4 regions of the Trichococcus sp. genome follow, and region 4 is predicted to be linked to each of the others. Evidence: predicted binding sites of a transcription regulator. Region 4 holds the regulator's gene; each other region holds the start of a gene.
The links. Region 4 encodes Rex, which represses fermentation and respiration genes when NADH is low (regulators of the CRP and FNR family bind a similar motif). Its sites were predicted from a motif close to TTGTGAANTANTTCACAA; they were not measured.
Positions count from the first base shown of each region.

Region 1 (5,706 bases), on a different contig from region 4:
ATCGGCATTAACAGTTTCCACTACTACAGACTGTTCTGATGCACAAATTACGCCATTATCAAAGGTCTTACTATCAATAATCATGGCAACTGCTGTCGCGGGATCTGCAGTTCGTTCAATAAAGGCTGGACCGTTACCCGGACCAACCCCGATTGCAGGATTACCGGAACTATAGGCAGCTTTCACCATTGCTTCTCCACCAGTAGCTAAGATCACTGCGATATCTGGATGCTTCATCAATGTTGAAGTTCCTTGCATCGTCAAAATGCTTAAAGTACCAATGGTGCCTTCTGGTGCTCCAGCTTCAATAGCTGCGCTTTTAATGATTTTCACTGTTTCTAGAATTGCTCCTTTGGCACCTGGGTGCGGGGAAAAGACAATACTATTACCAGCTTTAATGGCAATTATTGCTTTGTAGATAGTAGTAGAAGTTGGATTTGTTGAAGGAATTAGTCCGGCTACAACCCCCATAGGCACTGCCACTTCCATTACCTGATTGACCTTGTCATCTTTGAGTATGCCTACCGTCTTCATATCCTTGATGGAGTCTAAAACTGTCTTACTGGCAAACTTATTCTTTATGATTTTATCTTCGGTTTTTCCGAAACCGGTTTCTTTATGAGCTAATTCTGCTAAATAGGCAGCTTGTTCATACGCCCGTTTGGCAATATTATCTACGATTTGATCGATTTGTTTCTGGCTCATTTCTGCTAACTGCTGCTGAGCTTTTTTCGCCGCTGCAATCACCAACCGAGCCTCTTGGATCGACTGCAAATCCTTATCGAATTCAGTCATCTAAATCCCCCTCTAGTATAGTGTGCTTTATTATGCTTTATTTTTTTTGATTTGCTCTTTGGCTAAATCTGTCAAGATAGCACCTTCAGGAATAGTCATATCAGGATTTTTTTTTAGATCTTGTTGCGTGATGATCCGTTTATCTCCTTGTGATTTTTCCCAAGTTACCACTTTTGTTGCCTTACCAATGCTCGCTTCCAACAATCCTTTAAAGGTTTGTAGATCACCGACTTTTGCACCCATTTTTTTCAGCAACTCCTCGTGTTCTTGGACTTGTTGGAAAATAAATGGATTTTTATCCAATCCATTGTATACGGCATGATCGGTGTCTAAACGAAATCCGTGGTTGGAAATAATCACTTCTTTCCCCATTAAGAAAGCATGCTGTAAGACAGTTAATTCACCAGAATCTGCCATTCCATAAACTGTTTTTGCCAATGAGTTACGGGTCATAAATGGTACCAAGACGGTATCAAACTCTTTCAGCCTCCCTGCTTGTAACAACTGAAAGGCATCCTCTTTCTCACCTATCTGCTCCCAACTGCTCGTCTCAGAGACAAAGCAACGTTTAGCTGAGAACAATATGGTGAAGTGGCAATCTTCTCGCTGATTTTTTAGCAGATGCATGATTTGATCTTCATTGTGATTACAGCCAAAGACAATTACTAAAACATTTTTTAAAACCGCGGCTTGCCGTTCCGCTAAAATTTGATAAATCGCCTCGATTAGTTCTTTAGACAAGATACTTCACCTCACAAATTGTCGATGATAGTAACTTTACTGCCATTTTTTAAACTGGCAGCATTGGCTTCATCGGTATCCAAGTGGCACTCCAAACGAAAATTGTCATCGACGCGTATCACTGTATCCATGAAAATCATTTCCCGCTCTCCAGAAGTTTTAATCGCCACCAGTTGTTTATTAACTACATTAAATTTCGCTGCATCCATTGGACTCATATGAATGTGGCGCTTAGCAACGATCACATTTTGCTTTAAGGTCACCATGCCTTTAGGGCCTAGAACGCAAACGGCACCAGCGTGAGTTAAATCGCCAGACTCATTGATGGGTGCTTTCACTCCCAGAGCAAAACTGTCGGTTTTCGAAATTTCTAATTGTGATTTTTCTCGAGTCGGGCCTAAAACGCGAACGTTAGCCAGACTTCCTTTAGGTCCTACGATGGTGACTGTTTCTGCCGTTGCGTATTGTCCAGGCTGTTTCAACCATTTTTTAATTGTCAGCTGATACCCTGAACCAAAAAGCGCTTCGACATCCTCTTGACAAAGATGAATATGTCGATTGGAGATCCCCACCGATATGCCTAACTCTTGGTCTTCTTCTGTGGGTGTTGATCCCATACGTGTCATTAACTCTTTCACCAGGGTTTCAAGTTGATTTCTATTTAGGGTCTCCGTCACTTATGATGTCTTCCCTTCTTAAACAAGGGTAGGTGTTGATGATGAAGCAGCTTTACCACCTAAAGTTTCCAAAGCTGCCAAACCTACATCTTGTGCACTTAATAATGATTGTTTCACTGCCCCGGAGTCTCCAGTGATAGAAACGATGATTTCGTTAGAACGGGCAGTTCCTTTATCAGGGCTTGCGAATGTTACTACATCTACATTAGCTGTCTTCACAGCAGTATCTGCCATTACTAAACCGATTGCCGCCGGTGCGCCAACGATAATTCCAAAAGATTTGCCAACAGGTGCCGTAAAGCCGACCTCCAAAGCTTGGCTAGCCCGAGCAGTGTAATGTAATTCAATATGACCCGCATCGTTGCTGTACACATTTCCAAAATTACGTTCTACAGCTTCCAAAGTAATCTCAACAGCACGACGAGCATCAGATACATCTTCCGCTGCAAAGATAATGGTAGCTCCGTGACCAGCGCCACCTTTCGTATCTCGAGCCATCTCGATTTTTACGATTTCAGTGTTTGTCGCTTTCACTGCTTCATCCGCTGACATAATATGTGGCGCACCACCAGTACGTGAGGATAAGAAACCAATGGAACGGTATTTTTTGTCAATTTCTAAAAAATCGTGCAATTGAGGATCCAGATTGGCGATGACCAGCCCAATCGTGTCTCCCATTGCAGTTCCCACGAATTCGGTAATCGTGTGACCACTTCCAGTTACGACTTCATTACTGCAAGGAGTAGTTGAACTGGTATTATCTGCAACCCGTTTTTGTGCTTCGGCTAATACTTTTTCTAAGATTGATGCATCCATTTAAGAAATCCTCCTAATGATTTTTATTGTGCTAAAATTTTTTCAATATCCGTATGTGGACGAGGGATCACGTGTGTTGAAACCACTTCGCCAACATTGTTAGCTGCAGCAGCTCCTGCATCTACAGCCGCCTTGACTGCGCCTACATCACCACGAACAAGCATGGTCACCAAGCCAGATCCTATCTGTTTTTGTCCTACCAATTGCACATTGGCTGCCTTGACCATGGCATCGGCACCTTCTACTGCCGCAACATAGCCTCTTGTTTCAATCATTCCTAATGCTTCTTGTCCCATTGTTGCACCTCCATATTTGCTAAATAAATTACACACTAAGAATAACATGCAAGGGATTACATTTGTTTTGCACAGGTGATAAAAAATTGGAAAAAAAACTTCTTGAAACAGGACAAAATAAAAAAAATATAATAAAAATAACCTCTTTTGTGATACATTTAACAACGAACAAAGAGCAATGGAGAGTACTATGGATATAGAAAATCTGTCATTACAAGATGTTTTCGATATTCAACATCTTCTATATTTGTGATATACTTAATAATAAACAAAGAACAATGGAGGGTATTATGGACATAGAAAATCTATCATTACAAGATGTTGTCGATATTCAACATCTTCTAGAAGTACAACGTAAGCTCTCAGATTTGGTTAAAATTTCAGTAGTAACAACGGATATAGAAGGTCGTCCTATCACTGCTTTGAATAACTTCAGTCCTTTTTGTAAATTAATCCGTTCTACGGAAAAAGGTCGTGAAGAATGTGAGTTATGTGATAAGTGTGCTGAGAAAATCGCTTTTAAAGAAAAACGTTCCATCATTTATGATTGTCATTTAGGGTTGAAGGATTGCTGTGTACCAATTATTGTAGGCGATAGATTGATTGGCGCAGTGCTGGGTGGACAGGTGTTGATCGATGGGCAAAAAAAAGACGCGCTCTTTGATATTAAAAATTTAAGCCATAAATATGGTATCTCTGAAGAATCACTGCAAGAAGCCATTCGGAAGATTTACATGGTGGATCATGACTATTTAAAACGATGTGTAGATTTGTACGAGACAATTGCAAACTATTCTAAAGAGATGGGATTAAAATACATCGCCCAACAAAAGCTAGTTTGCGAAGGGCAAGAACGATTATCATACGAGCGTCGCGCGAAATATGCCGAATTAAAAACATTAGAAGCTCAAATTAATCCACATTTTCTCTTCAACACCTTGAACTCTATCGCTCGAATGTCCATGTTTGAATCCGCACCAGATACAGAAGAAATGATTTATAATTTATCCGACCTACTCCGCTACAATTTGCGGCAAACGGAAGAATTTCCAGTATTAGAAAAAGAGCTAGACAATCTTCAACGATATTTAGCTTTACAGAAAATTCGCTATCAAGATCGTCTTAATTATCAGATTAATGCTGAGGAATCTACCAAGATGGCTTTAATTCCCATGATGATCTTGCAACCATTGGTGGAGAACGCCATCATCCATGGCTTGGAACCTCTGGTAAAAGGAGGACAATTACTAATCTCCGTAGATGATTTAGGAAAGAAGATTCGTATCCGCATCTGCGATACTGGCGTTGGAATTCCTCCTGAGCAAAGACAAAAACTATTGAATAGTGATTCATACGGCGCTACTGGCCTCGGCGTAGTAAATTCTCACCTACGATTAAAAGATGCTTTTGGCCCAGATTACGGCCTACGAATCTATAGCGATCAAGATTTCAGCACCATTGTTGAGATGATTTTCCCAAAAGTTACCGATAAACGTCACATTAAGGAAAAGAGGTTTGAAAATGAACTTGCGCTTGATTATCGTTGAAGATGAGCCTTTAGAAAAACAAGCTTTAAGACATATCATCAGTCAAAATTTCCCAAATATCGACATCGTGGCAGAGCCTTCAGATGGATTGACCGCACTAAAAGAAATCGAAAAGTGGCAGCCTGATTTATTGTTTCTAGATATTGGTATTCCTGTGATTGATGGACTGACAGTTCAAGAGCGGGCCATTCAAATGTTTCCTGCGATTCGAACAGCTGTTTTGACCGCCTATTCTGATTTTGACCATGCCCACCAAGCCTTGACCAGTCAGGTAGTCGATTATCTAGTCAAACCAGCTCGTAGTTCGCAAATTATTGCAACGGTAAATAAATTATTAGCTGCCTTGCCAAAATCAGTACCTAGCCCTAAGAAAACAGAGACTGCAAATGAAAATATTCAAAAGGCCATCTCTTATATCGAACAAAATTATTTTCGAGAACTGCAACAAAAAGAAGTTGCCGGATTATTATATATCCATCCGCAATATCTAAGCCGTCTATTCAAAAAGGAACTAGGCGTAACATTTGGAGAATACCTTAATCGTTTCCGTATCGAAAAGGCTAAGGAACTGTTACTCCAGACTAATATGCCAATTTATGTTGTAGCTACAGAGTGTGGTTTTACTGATGCTGCCTATTTTTGCAAGAAATTCCACCAGATTATGGCTACCACTCCATTACGATATCGGAAAAATGCGCTATAAAATTCTTTTATTAAATTTGGATAAATAATTAGGTTATCGAACTACTCGACAAGAGTCACATCTTGCTAAAAAAATGAAATTTTAGTCTTTGATATTATGGAGAAATTGAGCCAAGGACATCAAGGTTTAAT
Region 1 covers NZ_JBSQPW010000008.1:5,411-11,116, forward strand. Annotated here, with positions in the region: gene ACTCCX_RS03315 (acetaldehyde dehydrogenase (acetylating)) at 1-795, opposite strand, end outside; gene ACTCCX_RS03320 (hypothetical protein) at 826-1,536, opposite strand; gene ACTCCX_RS03325 (phosphate propanoyltransferase) at 1,548-2,213, opposite strand; gene pduB (propanediol utilization microcompartment protein PduB) at 2,232-3,029, opposite strand; gene ACTCCX_RS03335 (BMC domain-containing protein) at 3,053-3,325, opposite strand; gene ACTCCX_RS03340 (sensor histidine kinase) at 3,616-4,872, shown strand; gene ACTCCX_RS03345 (response regulator transcription factor) at 4,847-5,575, shown strand.
Region 1: the regulator Rex is predicted to act here: its motif matches at 3,473-3,490, upstream of ACTCCX_RS03335 (BMC domain-containing protein).

Region 2 (5,706 bases), on a different contig from region 4:
CGTGCAGGTCGGGGATTTGAATAACAAAGTATCGGAAATGATGGCAGAAAGCATCAAACCGGCGATATCGGCAGGGATTGCGATGTTCTTTTCCTTGAACATTTTATAAAGGATTGTATTTGTGCATCCCACGGGCTCTGCACGATAATACAAAGGGTTAGCCGTTTCGAAGTTCGCGATGCGGTGGTGATCCACTACTGCGTAAACTTCCACATCTTTGATATCGCGGACGCTTTGTTGCGCTTCATTATGGTCGACCAAAGCTACCGTATCCGTTTCGTTTGCTGCTGTCTCGATGACGCGCGGAGTCTCTGTCTTGAATTGATTCAAAGCGTAGGCTGTTTCTTCGCTCGGCAAACCAAGCGCCACTGCCTCGGCTTCGATTCCATTTTGATTCAGATAGTAGGCATATGCGATAGCGGATGTGATCGCATCCGTATCCGGATTTTGGTGTCCAAAAACTAACAGTTTGTTCATTCAATTCACTCTCTCTTCCATTGTCTTAATTTATCATAATAAAAAAGGAAGAAAAGAGCAATGGGAATTCTCTTTTCTTCCTTGAAAAACAGTATTCTTTTTACAGATCCAAATAGCCTTTATAGTCTTCCGTATGCAAAAGTTTTCTGGCGTTTTCGACTCGCTCTGCGGTAGGCGGATCGATTCCCTCCAACTGATAAGGGATGCCCAAGCTTTCCCATTTGTAGACGCCCATTTTATGGTAAGGCAGAATTTCGACTTTGACGATGTTCTTTAATGTTTTCAGGAACTCGTCCAAGCGGATCAGGAATGCATCGTAATCAGTACGTTCCGGTATCAGGACATGGCGAATCCAGACCGGCTGGTTGATATCCGACAGGTATTTCGCCAATGCGATGATGCTTTCGTTCGGCCACATGGTCAATTCTTTGTGTTTTTGGGTGTCGATGTGTTTGATGTCCAACAGAATCAAATCAGTCACTTCCAACAGCTTCTTGAACTGGCTGAAGAAAGGTTCATCATAGGTGAATGGCAAGCCGCAAGTGTCAAGTGTAGTATGTACGCCCTGTGCCTTGGCCTTTGTGAACAAATCAATCAAAAAATCGATCTGTAGCAACGGTTCGCCGCCGCTAACAGTAATGCCGCCCTTTTGCCCCCAGAACGGCTTGTATTGCAGTGCCATCTCAAGCAATTCATCGCTTGTCATCTCATTGCCGCCGCCGATGTTCCAAGTGTCCGGGTTGTGGCAGAATTGGCAACGCATGCGGCAGCCCTGCATAAATATAATAAAACGGATTCCGGGTCCATCAACGGAACCGAAACTCTCTGTTGAATGCACAAATCCTTTTAAGGGTTCAGTCATTTCAAAAAACTCCTCTGTCATTTATTTCTTACTTTCATTGTATCTCGCATAAGGAATAATTCCTATCGAAAAGAGCGAGTTTTCGCTCCCTTTGATAGAAAACGGATGAATCAAATGATCCATCCGTTAAATTTTATACGATTAACATGCTAGCTGAAGCAACTTACATCATTTCGTGCATTGTGCGGTTGATTACGTCCAATTGTTGTTCGCGAGTCAATTTGATGAAGTTAACAGCATATCCGGAAACACGGATCGTCAGTTGTGGATAGTTTTCTGGGTGATCCATAGCGTCAAGCAATGTTTCACGGTTGAATACGTTGACGTTCAAGTGGTGGCCGCCTTTAGCGATGTATCCATCCATCATAGCTGTCAAATTCTCTTTTTGTACTTCTTCTTCACGTCCCAAAGCTTTAGGGATGATTGAGAATGTATTTGAGATACCATCCAATGAATATTTGTAAGGAATCTTAGCTACTGATGACAAGCTTGCCAAAGCGCCGTGTGTGTCTCTTCCGTGCATTGGGTTAGCACCAGGAGCGAATGGTTCGCCGGCTTTACGTCCATCTGGCGTGCTACCTGTTTTCTTACCGTAGACCACGTTTGAAGTGATTGTAAGGATGGAAGTTGTCGGGATAGAGTTGCGGTATGTTTGGTGTTTCTTAACTTTGCCCATGTATTGTTTCAACAAGTCGATACCGATTTGGTCAGCACGGTCATCATTGTTACCATATTTAGGGAAGTCGCCTTCGATTTCGAAGTCAACAGCAATGCCGTTTTCGTCGCGGATAGGCTTAACTTTCGCGTATTTGATAGCTGAAAGTGAATCGATTGTAACTGAGAAGCCAGCGACACCAGTCGCCAATGTGCGGACAACATGTGTGTCATGTAAAGCCATTTCCAAAGACTCGTATGAATATTTGTCATGCATGTAGTGGATGACGTTCAATGTATTTACATACAAAGCTACGATCCAATCCATCATAACGTCGAATTTCTCCATTACTTCATCGTAATCAAGGTATTCTGAAGTGATTGGTTGCAATTTAGGGCCGACTTGTTTTTTCTTCGTTTCGTCTATCCCGCCGTTGATTGCGTAAAGCAATGTTTTGGCCAAGTTAGCGCGCGCTCCGAAGAATTGCATTTGTTTCCCGATTCTCATCGCGGATACGCAGCAAGCAATTCCGTAATCATCGCCCCACTCAATGCTCATGATGTCATCATTTTCGTATTGGATAGCGCTTGTTTCGATGGACATTTTAGCACAATATTTTTTGAATCCTTCAGGCAATTTAGTGGACCAAAGGACTGTCAAGTTAGGTTCTGGAGCAGCTCCCAAGTTAGTCAATGTGTTCAAGAAACGGAAACTTGATTTTGTTACCATTGAACGGCCATCGTGTGCCATACCAGCGATAGATTCAGTAACCCATTGAGGATCTCCTGAATACAATTCTTGGTATTCCGGCGTACGTGCAAATTTGATCATACGCAATTTCATTACGAAGTGGTCAACAATTTCTTGTGCTTCTTCTTCCGTCAAGACGCCGTTGTCCAAGTCGCGTTGGATGTAGATATCCAAGAAAGTTGAAGTACGTCCCAATGACATTGCAGCACCGTTTTGTTGTTTAACAGCTGCCAAGTAACCAAAATACAACCATTGGAAAGCTTCTTTAGCGTTAGATGCTGGTTTGGAAATATCGAATCCGTAGATGTTGCCTAATTCTTTCAATTCTTTCAATGCGCGGTATTGTTCGCTGAATTCTTCTCTCAAGCGGATGATTTCTTCCGTCATCGTGCCGTCGCCGATTTTAGCGAATTCTTTCAATTTGTCCTGCATCAGATAGTCCACACCGTATAAAGCTACACGACGGTAATCGCCGATGATGCGTCCGCGGCCGTATGCATCCGGAAGGCCAGTGATGACACCGGTTGTTCTTGCTGCACGCATTTCTGGTGTATAGGCATCGAATACGCCTTGGTTATGTGTTTTTCTGTAATCGCGGAAAATCATGGAAATTTCTGGATCAACTTTATAGCCAGCTTCTTCACAAGCCTGTTCGCTCATGCGGATACCGCCGAAAGGCATCAAGCTACGTTTTAGTGGTTTTTCAGTTTGGAAACCGACAATCTGCTCTTTATCTTTGTTCAAGTAGCCCGCTTCATGTGAAGTGATCGTAGATACAACTTTTGTATCCATGTCCAACACGCCGCCCGCTTCTCTTTCTTGTTTAGTAAGATCCATAACTTGATCCCACAATTGAGTAGTTGTTTCAGTAGGACCAGCTAAGAAGCTTTCGTCGCCTGTGTATTCAGAGAAGTTGTTCATGATGAAGTCTCTTACATCGACTTCTTCTTTCCAAGTTTTTCCTTTAAAACCTTGCCATTGTTCCATTATATATTCCTCCTAAAAGTGCTTTCACATTGTGATATGTGTAACAGGTTTCTACATAAACATTATAACACGTACAAACGAAAGTGCAACAACTATCAATCTTTTTTTTGGACTTTTTGTAACTTATTCAAAATCCATTGAAAAACGTTGATATACAGGCTTTTTAAATTCATGAAACACGAACGCAACTTCCAATCAGTTAGTGAAAGCTTTATTTTTCCGAAAAAACTGTTTCATAAAAAAACGGAAACTGTATCACTACACAGTTTCCGTCTTGTTTTTTTGTTTATAACAGTTAATTAGAAAATTCTAATTTGTGAAAAATCAAACTCTTTTTCGATATCCAACACTTCACCATCGGTCTTCTCGTTGATTGCGAAACTGCCGTTTGAATATCTAGGGCTGAAAGGAGTTTCTTTGCTTTCCGCCACTAGATCCTTGCCTGCCGTCGTAACGATAGCATAGCGACTAGGCACCGATAGATCGCAATCCATAAAGACGATGCGATGCGGCTTGGCCTTCAATTCCTTCAGGAGCATCAATCCCCGTTTTGCCCTGCCCAAAATCGGGACTTCTCCTGATTTGAATTTTTTGATATTCCCTCTTTGCGTGATCACAATAATCGGGAATTCCTCATCCGCTTCTCTAAAGGCGGCACCCCCGACAACGAAGTCACCGTCCTTCAGATTGATGGATTTGACCCCACTAGCGCGCGTTCCGATGATACCTACTTCATTCACAGCGTAACGCAGGCTGAATCCAAAATGGGTCACAAGCAGGACGTCGTAATTTTGTTTATCTTCCAAGCGTTGGATGGAAACAATCGCATCCGTCTCGCTCTTCATCTTCATGGCGATTGCTTTTTTGTTTCTGTAACCACGGAAAGTCCGGAAATCGCTCATCAATGTCTGTTTGATGTAGCCTTCTTTTGATATGAATAGGATTTTCCCGGTTGGCTCGCTGTTGTTCGGGATAATTTCAACTCGGATGATTTTCTCTTCGGGAGCGAAAGGAATGTTCTGCGAGATATGATGACCAGTATCTTTCCATTTCAATTCCGGTAACTCGTGCACCGGGAAATGAAGGTAGTCTCCCTTGCTGGTGAACATCACAATCGCATCAAGTGTCGATGCTTTCCCGACAAAAAGAGGCTTATCTCCTTCACGTAATCCGACTTCTTCTATCGTCGAGGCTCCAAAAGAGCGAAGGCTGGTGCGCTTGTAATAGCCCTCTTTTGTGATCACGACAACGACTTCTTCTACCGGAACGAGAACTTCCGTATCGATTTTGATTTCCTCGATTTCATGCTGGATCGTGGTCCGACGAGGATTTGCGTATTGTTTTTTGACTGCGGAGAGTTCCGTCTTCATCACAGCGTACAACGTTTTTTCCTGTTTCAGGATTTCGTGGTAAGTCGCAATCTGCTCGTTCAGTTCCAATTTTTCGTTCTGAAGGGCGGTGATATCCGTATTGGATAACCGGTACAACTGCAAGGACACGATGGCTTCCGCCTGCGGTTCCGAAAAAGCATACTGCTTCATCAGATTCTGCTTTGAGTCCTTTTTATCTTTGCTGTCACGGATCAGTTGGATGACTTCATCAAGAATCGAGATGACTCTGATCAATGCATCCACGATATGTAGGCGCGTCTCCGCTTTCTTCAGGCTGTACTTCGTCCGGCGGGTAATGACGACTTTTTGGTGTCGGATATAAGCCTTCAGAATTTGGTGCAAGCCGACCTGCATCGGACGGCGTTCATCGATTGCGACCATATTGAAGTTATAGTTCACTTGCAGATCCGTATTTTTGAGCAGATAGTTGAGGATCCCTTCCGCGTTTGCTTCTTTTTTAAGTTCGACGACGATCTGCAGCCCGCTCCGGTCTGATTCGTCCCGCACTTCAGCGATCCCTTCGATTTTGCGGTTGATGCGTATTTCATCCATCCGCTTCACTAGCGTCGCTTTGTTGACATCAT
Region 2 covers NZ_JBSQPW010000009.1:35,778-41,483, forward strand. Annotated here, with positions in the region: gene ACTCCX_RS03800 (manganese-dependent inorganic pyrophosphatase) at 1-477, opposite strand, end outside; gene pflA (pyruvate formate-lyase-activating protein) at 578-1,339, opposite strand; gene pflB (formate C-acetyltransferase) at 1,503-3,731, opposite strand; gene parC (DNA topoisomerase IV subunit A) at 4,031-5,706, opposite strand, start outside.
Region 2: the regulator Rex is predicted to act here: its motif matches at 3,761-3,778, upstream of pflB (formate C-acetyltransferase).

Region 3 (5,706 bases), on a different contig from region 4:
CCGCGAATGGCGTTACTTCCGAACCAGTACCTGATGTAGTCGGGATGCAGACAAGTTTCGATTTTTCCATATCCTTGATCTTGTAAGTACGTTTGCGGATATCCAAGAATTTTTGTTTAGCGCCGAAGAAGTCGCTTTCTGGGTGCTCATAGAACAACCACATTGCTTTGGCAGCATCCATAGGAGAACCCCCGCCGATTGCGATGATTGTATCCGGTTGGAAGTCGCGCATTTTTTCAGTACCACGGTTTACAGTGTTTGTTGTCGGGTTAGGTTCAACATCCGAGAAGATTTCGTAAGATACTTTGTTGTTGCGTTGTTTCAATTGTTCGATGACTACATCCACATAACCGAATTTGACCATGCCGTCGTCGCAGACGATGAAGACTCTTTCGACATCTTTCATGTCACGTAAGTATCTAACTGAATTTTCTTCGAAGTAAACCTTCTCTGGCAATTTAATCCACTGCATATTATTTCTCCTTTTAGCAACAGTTTTCACGTTCAATAAATCTAATGCAGAAACGTTATGAGAAACTGAGTTTCTACCGTAAGATCCGCAACCCAAAGTTAATGAAGCGATATTATTGTTGTACAAGTCACCGATACCAGCTTGAGAAGATGGAGAGTTGATAAGAACGCGGCAAGCTTTCATTTCTTTTCCGAATCGCTCAATCAAATCATTGCGGCGAGTATGCAGTGAAGCCGAGTGACCCAAGCCACCCAAGTCAAGCATTTGCTTGCATAATTGGATACCGTGCTCAGTGCTGTCTGATTTCATCATAGCCAATACTGGAGATAATTTTTCTCTTGACATTGGGTATTCTGCTCCTACGCCTGGTAATTCCGCAATCAGCAATTTAGTGTTTGCAGGTACGTTCAATCCAGCCATTTCAGCAATTTTACGAGCGTGCATGCCGACCACATTCGGTCTCACGCCAGTTTTTGCATCATTCATCACGACGTCTTCCAATTGTTGGATTTCTTCAGGTTTAGCGAAGTATACATTGTGCAGTTGGAATTCTTTTTTGACCTCATCATAGATTTCGCTGTCGACGATTGCGGCTTGTTCTGAAGCACAGATCATACCGTTGTCGAATGTTTTTGAAACGATGATGTCATTTACAGCACGTTTGATGTTTGCTGATTTTTCGATGTAAGCCGGAACGTTACCAGGTCCAACGCCTAATGCTGGTTTACCTGTAGAATAAGCTGCTTTAACCATTGCAGCTCCACCAGTAGCCAATACGACAGCAACTTCTGGATGGTTGATCAACTCAGCTGTTTTTTCCATTGATACGCCTTCTACCCATTGGATACAGTCAGCCGGTGCGCCTGCTTTGATGGCAGCATCATAAACAACTTGTGCAGTTGCAGCTGAACATTTTTCTGCGCTTGGGTGGAACGAGAAGATGATTGGGTTTCTTGTTTTCATACAGATCATCGCTTTGAAGATCGTTGTCGAAGTTGGATTGGTTGTTGGGATGATACCGGCAACCACGCCTACAGGAGCGGCAACTTTCATGATTTGATCAACTTTATTATCTTCGATGATTCCGACTGTTTTATTTTTTCTGATTGAATGCCAAATGTTTTCAGCGGCATACATATTTTTGATACATTTATCTTCATAAACGCCACGGCCTGTTTCTTCAACAGCCATTTTTGCAAGTGGCATATGTTGCTCCATTGCAGCTAATGCCATTTCGTGGACGATGTGGTCGACTTGTTCTTGGGTATAATCTTCAAACAGAGTCAAAGCTTTTTGGGCTTTCGCAGTGTAGTTGCTGATTTCTTCTTTTGCAGTCATCATGGGTTTTTGCTCCTCTAAAACTACTTTTTCTTTACTCATGTGAGATCCTCCTAAAATATATGTTATCCTTTTCACATGCTTATTATATTTCATGCAATTTCGTTTGTAAAGCGGATAAATGTGATTCTTTTCACGTATTTCTGAAACGGTCTATGTAAGCGTCTTCACTGGGTTTTTTTGCCTCTATCGATTTTCACAAATAGTTTACAGAAACATTCAGTTTCTCAACCTTTATCTTGTGAAATTATTATCATTGTTCGGGATGCGCATCAAATAAAATTTTTTTGAAATAATTTTTGCCCTGAAAATAAACATGGTCATTTAGAGTCCCACTCCAATGAATTTATGCATGATATAGCTTACCAAACCGAATAAATCCGCTTACTAATAATCGGTTTTCCTTTAATTACTTTACAAATCCGAAAATTTAGGCGACAAAATTATTTATCCTAATTTAAAGGGCTATGATCGTCCCACCTTGATGCTGACAGAAAAAAAGCACAATACCCTGAAGTATTGCACTTTTTGCGTAAAATGTTTTACAGGAATTCATCAAAATTGATTTCATCCAATGAAGAAACTTTATAGACCTGCGCTTCCAAAGCTACGAAGTCGAAGTAGTGGTTTACCGTCGTCTTCATGATATCACGGATCTGTTGGTAATAATGCGGAGGGACGGTATGCTTCCAGGAAAATTCCTTGAAATAACGATAGATATCGTCAACTTGGATATTTTCGTAGCCCATTTGATTGAATTCAGTTGCTTTCAATTTGAACCAAGGCTGTAATTGATTATATTGTTTCTCAGATATATTCGGCAATCGCCGTCCCTCCTTCCCGGTGAATCAGATCGTTTTACTCTTCGCTCTTGTCTTCATGTGTTTGCTCTGTTTCAGTCGCTGTGAAATCTTCGACAATCGCATCGTCAGTTGTGATTGTGGCAACCTTTGAAATACGTGAAATAGCGCGTTTTTCGAAAGTCAGAAAGATGCCTTCACAATCCAATACGACTGTGTTATCGGCAGAATTAATCTCTTCGACAATTCCGTGCAAGCCGCCGATGGTGACCACTTGATCTCCTGGTTTGATTTGACTCAGCATATCTTGGGTTTTTTGCGCTTGTTTCTTTTGTGGTCTGATCAGGATGAAATACATTACACCGAACAACACCCCATAAAAGGCAATCATGATTACTGTATCCATACATTTTCCTCCATCTGTGGATTATTTTTATCTATCATCCACTTTACCAAACTTTAAGTTAGACTACCACCCAAAACCTAAAACTTCTTAGGATTTTCAACGTTGAAGCCGTATTCTTCCACGAATGCCTCTCTGAATTCCAACAGATTGTCATCCATGATGGCTTGGCGCACATTGTTCATCAAATTTATCAAGAAGTGAAGATTATGATACGTTGTCAAGCGCAAGCCAAATGTTTCATCGGCTTTGAACAAGTGACGAATGTACGCACGTGTATAGTTTTTACAGGTGTAGCATTCGCATTTTTCATCCAATGGACGGAAATCCCGTTCATATTTCGCATTCTTGATGACTAAACGGCCGCTGCTTGTCATACAAGTGCCGTTGCGTGCTATACGGGTAGGCAATACGCAGTCAAACATGTCGATTCCGCGGATAACGCCGTCGATCAAGGAATCCGGCGCACCTACTCCCATCAGATACCTTGGTTTGTTCTCGGGCATGACCGGCGCCAGATAATCAAGCACTCCGTTCATCTCTTGCTTCGTTTCGCCGACCGACAGTCCGCCTATCGAATAACCTGGAAAATCCAGGGAAATCAGTTCTTTAGCGCTCTGCAGCCTTAGATCCTTGTAGCCGGCACCTTGGATGATCCCGAACAAGCCTTGTTGATTGGGCTTCTTGTGGGCTTCAAGGCCACGCTCTGCCCATCTGGTCGTTCTCTCCACAGATGCTTTGATATACTCATAGCTTTCGCTGTAAGGAGGGCATTCATCAAAACTCATGATGATGTCGGCACCCAATTGATTTTCGATATGGATCGCTTTTTCTGGTGACAGAAACATTTTAGAACCGTTCAGATGATTCCGGAAATGCACACCAGCTTCGGTGATTTGTCTGTTCTCGCTTAAGGAGAAGACCTGGAAGCCGCCTGAATCGGTCAAGATTCCCCTATCCCAATTCATGAATTTATGCAGGCCTCCTGCCTCTTCAACTAAATCGGAACCCGGTCTGAGCCAAAGGTGATAGGTGTTGCTCAGGATGATCTGGGAGCCCATTGCCTTCAATTCTTCGGGAGACATCGTCTTCACAGTGGCCAAAGTGCCTACCGGCATGAACATGGGTGTCTGAAAAGTGCCGTGGGGGGTGATGATTTCTCCCAAGCGTGCACCTGTGTGTTTTTCTTTTTTGATAAGGCGATAACGAATCGCTGGTTCAGTCAATGTATTCACTTCTTTCTTATAGATATCCGGCAATCAGTATACCACAGTCGCACACTATTTTCTTGTGTTCGCTGGAAATTAGATAAATCTGTCCTATTGCGCTCTTCGATGCTCAGTCGGACAGATTTCCTAAATTTCTTTCAGGGCTGAACGAACCCGTTCAGCTTTTCTTGTTTGTAAGGTTAAAAGGAATAGTCCGGTCACCAAGATCGGATCTTTTTGTAATCAGCGCTGATGATTTTTGTTACTTCGTCGCCGATGCCGCATGGGTATTCGATGCTGGCGGGGACAGAGTCCGGGAACAACGACAAAAGCTGGCGCATATCCACTAACCCGGATTCCAGACCGGATAAAACAATCCCTTCGTCCGTTTCGGCAACGTTCTTGATATGGATATAGGTCACGGCTTCGCGCATTTCCTTAGCCGCATCGAAAGGATCGGTATCGATATAGACGAAATTACCCGTGTCAAAAGTCAGTCCGATGTCCAAAGAGGCTTTTCGGGCTTCAGCAATAAATGCCATCAGGACGGCCGGGCTGCCCTTCTCGGAGGTTTGGTCATTTTCGATCGTCAAATGAATGGCATAAGCCTTCAACAACGCCCGTAATTCTTCCGCCAACTGGGCTGTGAATCCTCGAAATTCCCCTAACGTCAATTTCAACTGGACCGCGCTCAAGAGGGAGGCTTCCTCAAAATAGCTGCTCAGTTGATCATTCAACGCACCTGCCTCAAACAGTTCAGCCGGGACGGAATAGTACACCTTCAAGCCTGAACTGGAAGCAAGAGCCGCTATTTCCTTCATTTCCGTTTTTCCCGATAAGATGTACTCTCTTCTGACTTCCACGATCGGGAAGCCCATTTCTTTGATTTCCTTCAACAATTCTTTTTGTTCCACTTTATTGTCCGCATTTCTGTGCATATACGCTAAAGTATTCAAGCCAATTTCTCTGGGCATCCATCTGTCTCCTTCAATTTCCTATTTGTTGTCAAAGTCCGGTCTATCCAGTATTTCTTTGGCAATGACAGCTCTCATCAATGCTTTTTGATTACCGGTAATTTTTTTCTTGTTCCGGATGGTGGACTTTTCCATTCGTTTGGCAGTCTTCAATTCTTTTTTATCATCAGAAAAGACGGTGAAGTCATCAGCTAACCCAACCCCAGTCTCCATTTCAAAGTCCGGAACCAACTGGCCGTCGTCTGTTTCATCCGTCAGTTCCATGCCATTTTGGCCGGTGCCTGTTATCGGTGGGTTCGCTCGCAACAGCAATGGCCATAGATTTTCGCGACTGACGAATCGCAGGATTTCGCTCCGCCAATTCCTGTCGGTCAAGATCCGGCTGATTTCCCTCAGGTATTTTTCGGGCACACGCTCCTGGAAAAAGCCATAGACTTGTTCAGGTTTCATTGCTGACAGTTTTTTGATCAGTCGATTCGCATTTTCACTTCCGGTGCCACCCAACGACTGA
Region 3 covers NZ_JBSQPW010000045.1:7,292-12,997, reverse strand. Annotated here, with positions in the region: gene adhE (bifunctional acetaldehyde-CoA/alcohol dehydrogenase) at 1-1,852, opposite strand, end outside; gene ACTCCX_RS11335 (post-transcriptional regulator) at 2,353-2,634, opposite strand; gene yajC (preprotein translocase subunit YajC) at 2,669-3,016, opposite strand; gene tgt (tRNA guanosine(34) transglycosylase Tgt) at 3,094-4,239, opposite strand; gene ACTCCX_RS11320 (sugar phosphate isomerase/epimerase family protein) at 4,440-5,195, opposite strand; gene ACTCCX_RS11315 (hypothetical protein) at 5,217-5,706, opposite strand, start outside.
Region 3: the regulator Rex is predicted to act here: its motif matches at 2,050-2,067, upstream of adhE (bifunctional acetaldehyde-CoA/alcohol dehydrogenase).

Region 4 (5,706 bases):
CAGTTGGTGACGCCGATGCGCTATCCGCTGCTTTCCTTGGTGGTCAGCGGAGGACATACGGAATTGGTGTATATGGAAAACGACGGCTCTTTCGACATCATCGGCGAAACGCGGGATGATGCTGCGGGAGAAGCTTACGACAAAATCGGCCGCATTTTGGGCTTGCCTTATCCAGGCGGGAAAAAAATGGATGAAATGGCTCACGAAGGTGAGGAAACGATGCATTTTCCGCGCGCGATGATCAAGGAAGACAATTACGATTTCAGCTTCAGCGGACTGAAAAGTTCCGTCATCAACACCGTCCATAATGCGCGCCAAAAAGGGGATGACATCAATCCCTATGACTTGGCCGCCAGTTTCCAGGCAAGCGTCGTGGAGGTGCTGGTGCATAAGACTTTGCGCGCAGCCAAGGAAAAGAACATCAAGCAGCTGCTGGTGGCTGGCGGAGTTGCCGCCAATAGAGGCTTGCGCGAGGCGTTGTCCGCAAAAATGGCGCAAGAGCTTCCGGAAGTCGATGTCGTCATTCCCCCATTGTCGCTTTGCGGGGATAATGCTGCGATGATCGGGGCTGCGGCCTACACTGAATACCGGCAGAAAAATTTTGCCGGATACGATCTGAATGCTCATCCCGGCTTGGTGCTCGGAGAATGAGAAAAATCAGAAAGCTGATTGGTCAGCTTTCTGATTTTGCATTTAATCGATCAGCGCTCTGCAGTAGTCGGCATCGAGATCCGAAAAACCGGTTACGATGATGGTTGCCAAGGACAGATCCTGAGGTGGGAACTCCAGATTGCGGAAACCGATGCATTTGCAGCCGGCAGCATGCGCAGCAGCAACCCCATTTCTTGAGTCTTCGATGACGACGCAGTTTTCCGGTTTGGCCTTCAGGTTTTCGGCCGCATCCAGGAAAATATCAGGTGCCGGTTTGGAGCGTGCAACGCTCTCACCCGAAACAAAGTAGTTGAAATACTTTTCGATGTCCAAAGACTTTACGGCTTTATGGATATCCGTCAACGGAGAGGACGAGGCAATCGCCAAAGGGACACCAGCTTCATGCAGTCGCGCAATGAAGGGAATCACACCTGGGATCGGCTGCAGGCCGTCTTCTTCCATCAGACGGTTCCGGATGACGTTCGCCCGTTCCACCAATTCTCCGACTGGAGCATCCAGGTTGAATTCATTTTTCATCGTTTCCCACATATATTCATGCGTGGTCCCTTGGTAGCGGAAATGGTATTCCAGCTCGGTGTCCACTCCAAATTCCTTCAACAACATACTTTCCGATCGCAAAAAGAATGGTTCCGTATCGATGATGACACCATCCATATCAAATAAAACGGCTTCCAACATATTCTTACCTCCATATTCCTATTATGTGTACTTGTTCCCTTGCATCCTGACAAAAGTTCCGGCAGCGGCTCAACCAAAACAGTAAGAAGCGCACAAGCCGAAACGGTTATCCGCTTGATTATTCGCTCAGTTCCTCGAGCGCAGTGGTCTGCTCTTCCCAATCCTGCATCAGCTCGTCCTGACGCGCTTGGAGTGCGAGCAATTGCTGGTTGAACTGTTGAACTTTTTCATGATTCCCATAGACTTCAGGCTCTGTCAACTGGAGTTCGATCGCGGCGATGGACTCTTCGACAGACGCCAATTCATCCTCCAAAGCTTCAACTTGCCTGGCCAGCTTTCTTTCCAATTTCAGTTTTTCCTTGGAAGAAACGTAATCCCCTTTGGCTTTTGAAAGAGGTTCGACAGCAGCAGTCGCTTCAGCAGCATTTTCGGCTTGCTGCAGAGCTGCCAGCGCCGCTTCTTGTTGTTTCTTCTCAATATAGTAATCGTAGTCCCCGAGGTACAATTTGCTGCCTTCAGCAGAGAGTTCGACAATGCTGGTCGCGATCCGGTTGATGAAATAGCGGTCGTGGGAAACGAAAAGCAGGGTGCCATCGTAATCGATCAAGGCATTTTCAAGCACTTCCTTGCTGTCGATATCCAAATGGTTCGTGGGTTCATCGAGAACGAGGAAGTTTTTTTGGTCCAAAGCCAGCTTGCAGAGCGAAAGTCTGGCCTTCTCGCCGCCGCTCAATGCCGGGATTGTTTTCTCGACATCGGCGCCTGAGAACAGGAAGCTACCCAAAATGCTGCGCACATCTTTTTCATTTAGTGTAGGGTGAAGGTCCCAGATTTCAGCGAGAACGCTCTTGTTCTTAGAAAGGTTGCCCAATTCCTGATCATAATAACCCAGATCCACATTGGCGCCGAGTTGGACGCGGCCTTTCAGAAGCGGAATCTCGGAAATGATCGACTTCAGCAAAGTGGACTTGCCGATTCCATTCGGACCGACGATCGCGATGGCCTGCTGTTTGCGGATATCTAGGTTGATCGGGTCAGCCAGGACCGTATCCGCATAGCCGACCGCGCCATCTTCGAGCGTCAGTACGACGTTGCCGCTCTCTTTGGCGATCTCGAAGGAGAAGCGGGCGGAGCGTTCATCGCCTTTTGGCTTGTCCATCCGCTCCATCTTCTCAAGCCGTTTGCGGCGGCTTTGCGCCATCTTGGTCGTGGAGGCACGGGCCAGATTGCGGGCGACATAATCCTCCAATTTGGATATTTCGTCCTGCTGCTTCTCGTAAGCTTTCAGTTCCTGTTCCAGGCGGGCGGCTTTCTCGGTCAGATAATAGGAATAGTTGCCTTTGTAATGCTGGATTTTGTGGCGGCTGATTTCGTAGACTTCAGTGGCGACTTTATCCAGGAAATAACGGTCATGGGAAACGATCAAAAGCGAGCCGTTATAGCCAATCAGATAATTTTCCAGCCAAGCCAACGTGTCGATGTCCAGATGGTTGGTAGGCTCATCCAAAATCAGCAGATCGTTTTTTTCAAGCAGGATTTTGGCCAAGGCGAGCCTTGTTTTCTGTCCGCCGGATAATTGGGAAATCGGACGATGGTAATCTTCTTCATAGAACTGGAACCCGTGCAGCACCGAACGGATTTCGGATTCATAGCCGTAAGCGTTCTTTTCATGCAACGTATGCTGGAGAAAATCATAGCGCTCCAAAGCTTTTTGGTAGGCTTCTTCATCTTCGAGCAGGTCCGGATCGCCCAAAGCGAAAGCCGCTTGCTCAGCTTCCTTGCTCAATTGGATGAGCGGGGCAAAAATGGTCAACATTTCCTGCCATATTGTGTTGGAGGAATCGACCGCGCTGTGCTGATCCAAGTAGCCGATTGTAACATCCTTGCTCTTGGAAACAGAGCCTGCATCCGTCGCTTCGATACCTGCCAAAATCTTCAACAGGGTTGATTTTCCTGCTCCGTTTCGGCCGACGAGCGCAATGCGCGAATGGTCCTGAACTGTAATTTGAATATTGTCGAATAAGACGCTTGCCCCAAACAGGCGCGCCAAATTTTGTCCTTGCAGTAAAATCATATGTAGTGTCCTCTTTCTGAATGAATACTCGCAGTTATCCTTTCCATTTTATCACAGCAACCACTGATTCGATAGGGACAAGCAAAGTTATTGCTATATTCACGTAATTGTGCATGTGAAAAACATCTGTGGCTGCGCTTACGATTAGTAGTGTATTTCACATGTTGTTCAAATAAGGCTTCACAATCAAGTCCGGTTTCGAACAAATTAGTAGATTTTTCACAATCAGATGATATAATAGCTAATATAATATGAAAGTTTAAGTATGTGAACATACTTTTTAAAGTTTGTGCCAACTGGGCAAACAATATGAGGTACGAAATGAAGAGGAAAGAAGTGGAGAAAATAATGTCGACGAATGATATTCCAAAAGCTACGGCAAGGAGGTTGCCGATTTACCACCGCTATTTGCGTTTTTTGCATAACGCTGGTAAAAAACGTGTTTCATCCACTGAATTGAGCGAAGCAGTAAAAGTGGACAGCGCTACTATCCGCAGGGACTTTTCATATTTTGGTGCACTGGGCAAAAGGGGATACGGCTATGATGTCGAGTATTTGCTGGATTTCTTCAGTAAAACCTTGAACCAAGACCGTCTGACGAACGTGGCTTTGATTGGTGTAGGTAATTTGGGGCATGCCCTGTTGAACTACAACTTTCATGTCAGCAATAATGTGCGCATCAGTGCCGCATTTGACGTCAATGAAGGCATCGTCGGCAAAATCCTCAGCGGTGTACCTGTGTACCCGATGACGGATATGGTGGAGCAATTGCGCATCCAGCAGATTGATGTGGCCATTTTGACCGTTCCCCAAGAAGTGGCGCAGGATGCCACCAACCGACTGACCGAAGCGGGTGTTCGCGGCATCATGAACTTTACCCCGATCCGTCTTTCCGTTCCGGAAAATGTCCGCGTTCAGAATGTGGATTTGACGAATGAATTGCAGACGTTGATCTATTTCTTGGACAATGATATCGGCTGAGCAAAGTCGGCAGCCGAGTGGAAGAAAACGTAAAAAAGAAGGATGAGGGGACCTCAATCCTTCTTTTTTTTCAGGGCTGAACGAACCCGTTCAGCTTTTCTTAGTTTTTGTCGATGCTGTCCTTGATCTTCAGGTAGGCATTGAACATGCGCACGCCTTTCACGATATCACTTGTTGCGAACAGCACACTGATGATCGCCATGAATCCCCAGCCTGCAGTATTCACGGCATCGACTGCCAACGAGATGAAGAGGATTGCGAAAACGAATCGGATGATTACTTGAACTAATAGATTTTTTAAAGTCATGATATTCCTTTCTTTTTCCTAAATAGCGGGCAACGCGTGTCTTACGAAATGAGTTGGGACAGAATCGGCAAAGCGGATACGGCATTCATCAACGCATGCGCAATCATCGGAGCCGCTATGTTTCTTGTCCTGTAATAAAGGTAAGAGAACCATAGCCCCAGAGAGCCGTAAACCAAATAGTGCCCATCATTATGCGCAATCGCAAAAATCAAAGCGCTGATGGTGGCTGCGCCGACCATCCCGATTGCGTCAACCAGATGCGTGACAATCGCTTTTCGGAATACAAATTCCTCCATCACAGGTGCAAAGATGATAATGTTAAAAATAAAGAACGGGTAGCGGTTTGTCAAGTCCAGCAATACTTCGGTATTTTCGGAAACGACTGGCATTTTGAACAAAAGATACTCCACATTCATTGCAACGATCTGGATCAGGACTGCTCCCACGAAACCGAAGACTCCGGTCGTGAGCGTTCTTCCGATTGAGGCAGTCGGTTGATTCGTAAGACTATTTTGTGGGGTCCATTTTTTTCTGCTATTCCATGCTACCATAAGCACCGTTCCCAGGAAAGCGAAGAATAACGAGAGATTCATGGCAGCTGTGATACGATCTGGCTCCGGAATGAAAAAAAGCATGAAGACCGGCAGCAGTTGGGAAGCGAGATAGATGAGGATGATCTGTATGGCTAACGTTAACCTGGAACGAATTTTTTTATTCATATAGTAATAGTACCTTTCTGATAAAACTGACGTTGTTGCGCTTGATAAACAGTATAGCATAATAGCGCAAAAAAATAGAATCGGAAAAAATCGGCTTCCCTCTTGCAAAATAATTGGAGATTGATTAATATAGAAATGTAACTTAGCACTCCAACTCGACGAGTGCTAAAATGAACTTAATTTTGGAGGGATCATCTTGTTAAAACCATTAGGAAACCGTGTTATTGTAGAAGTTGCCAAAGAAGAGGAAAAATCTATAGGCGGCATCGTTTTAC
Region 4 covers NZ_JBSQPW010000029.1:19,156-24,861, reverse strand. Annotated here, with positions in the region: gene tsaD (tRNA (adenosine(37)-N6)-threonylcarbamoyltransferase complex transferase subunit TsaD) at 1-651, shown strand, start outside; gene ACTCCX_RS09160 (HAD family hydrolase) at 694-1,350, opposite strand; gene ACTCCX_RS09155 (ABC-F family ATP-binding cassette domain-containing protein) at 1,469-3,424, opposite strand; gene ACTCCX_RS09150 (redox-sensing transcriptional repressor Rex) at 3,773-4,405, shown strand; gene ACTCCX_RS09145 (DUF4305 domain-containing protein) at 4,506-4,712, opposite strand; gene ACTCCX_RS09140 (lysostaphin resistance A-like protein) at 4,754-5,431, opposite strand; gene groES (co-chaperone GroES) at 5,628-5,706, shown strand, end outside.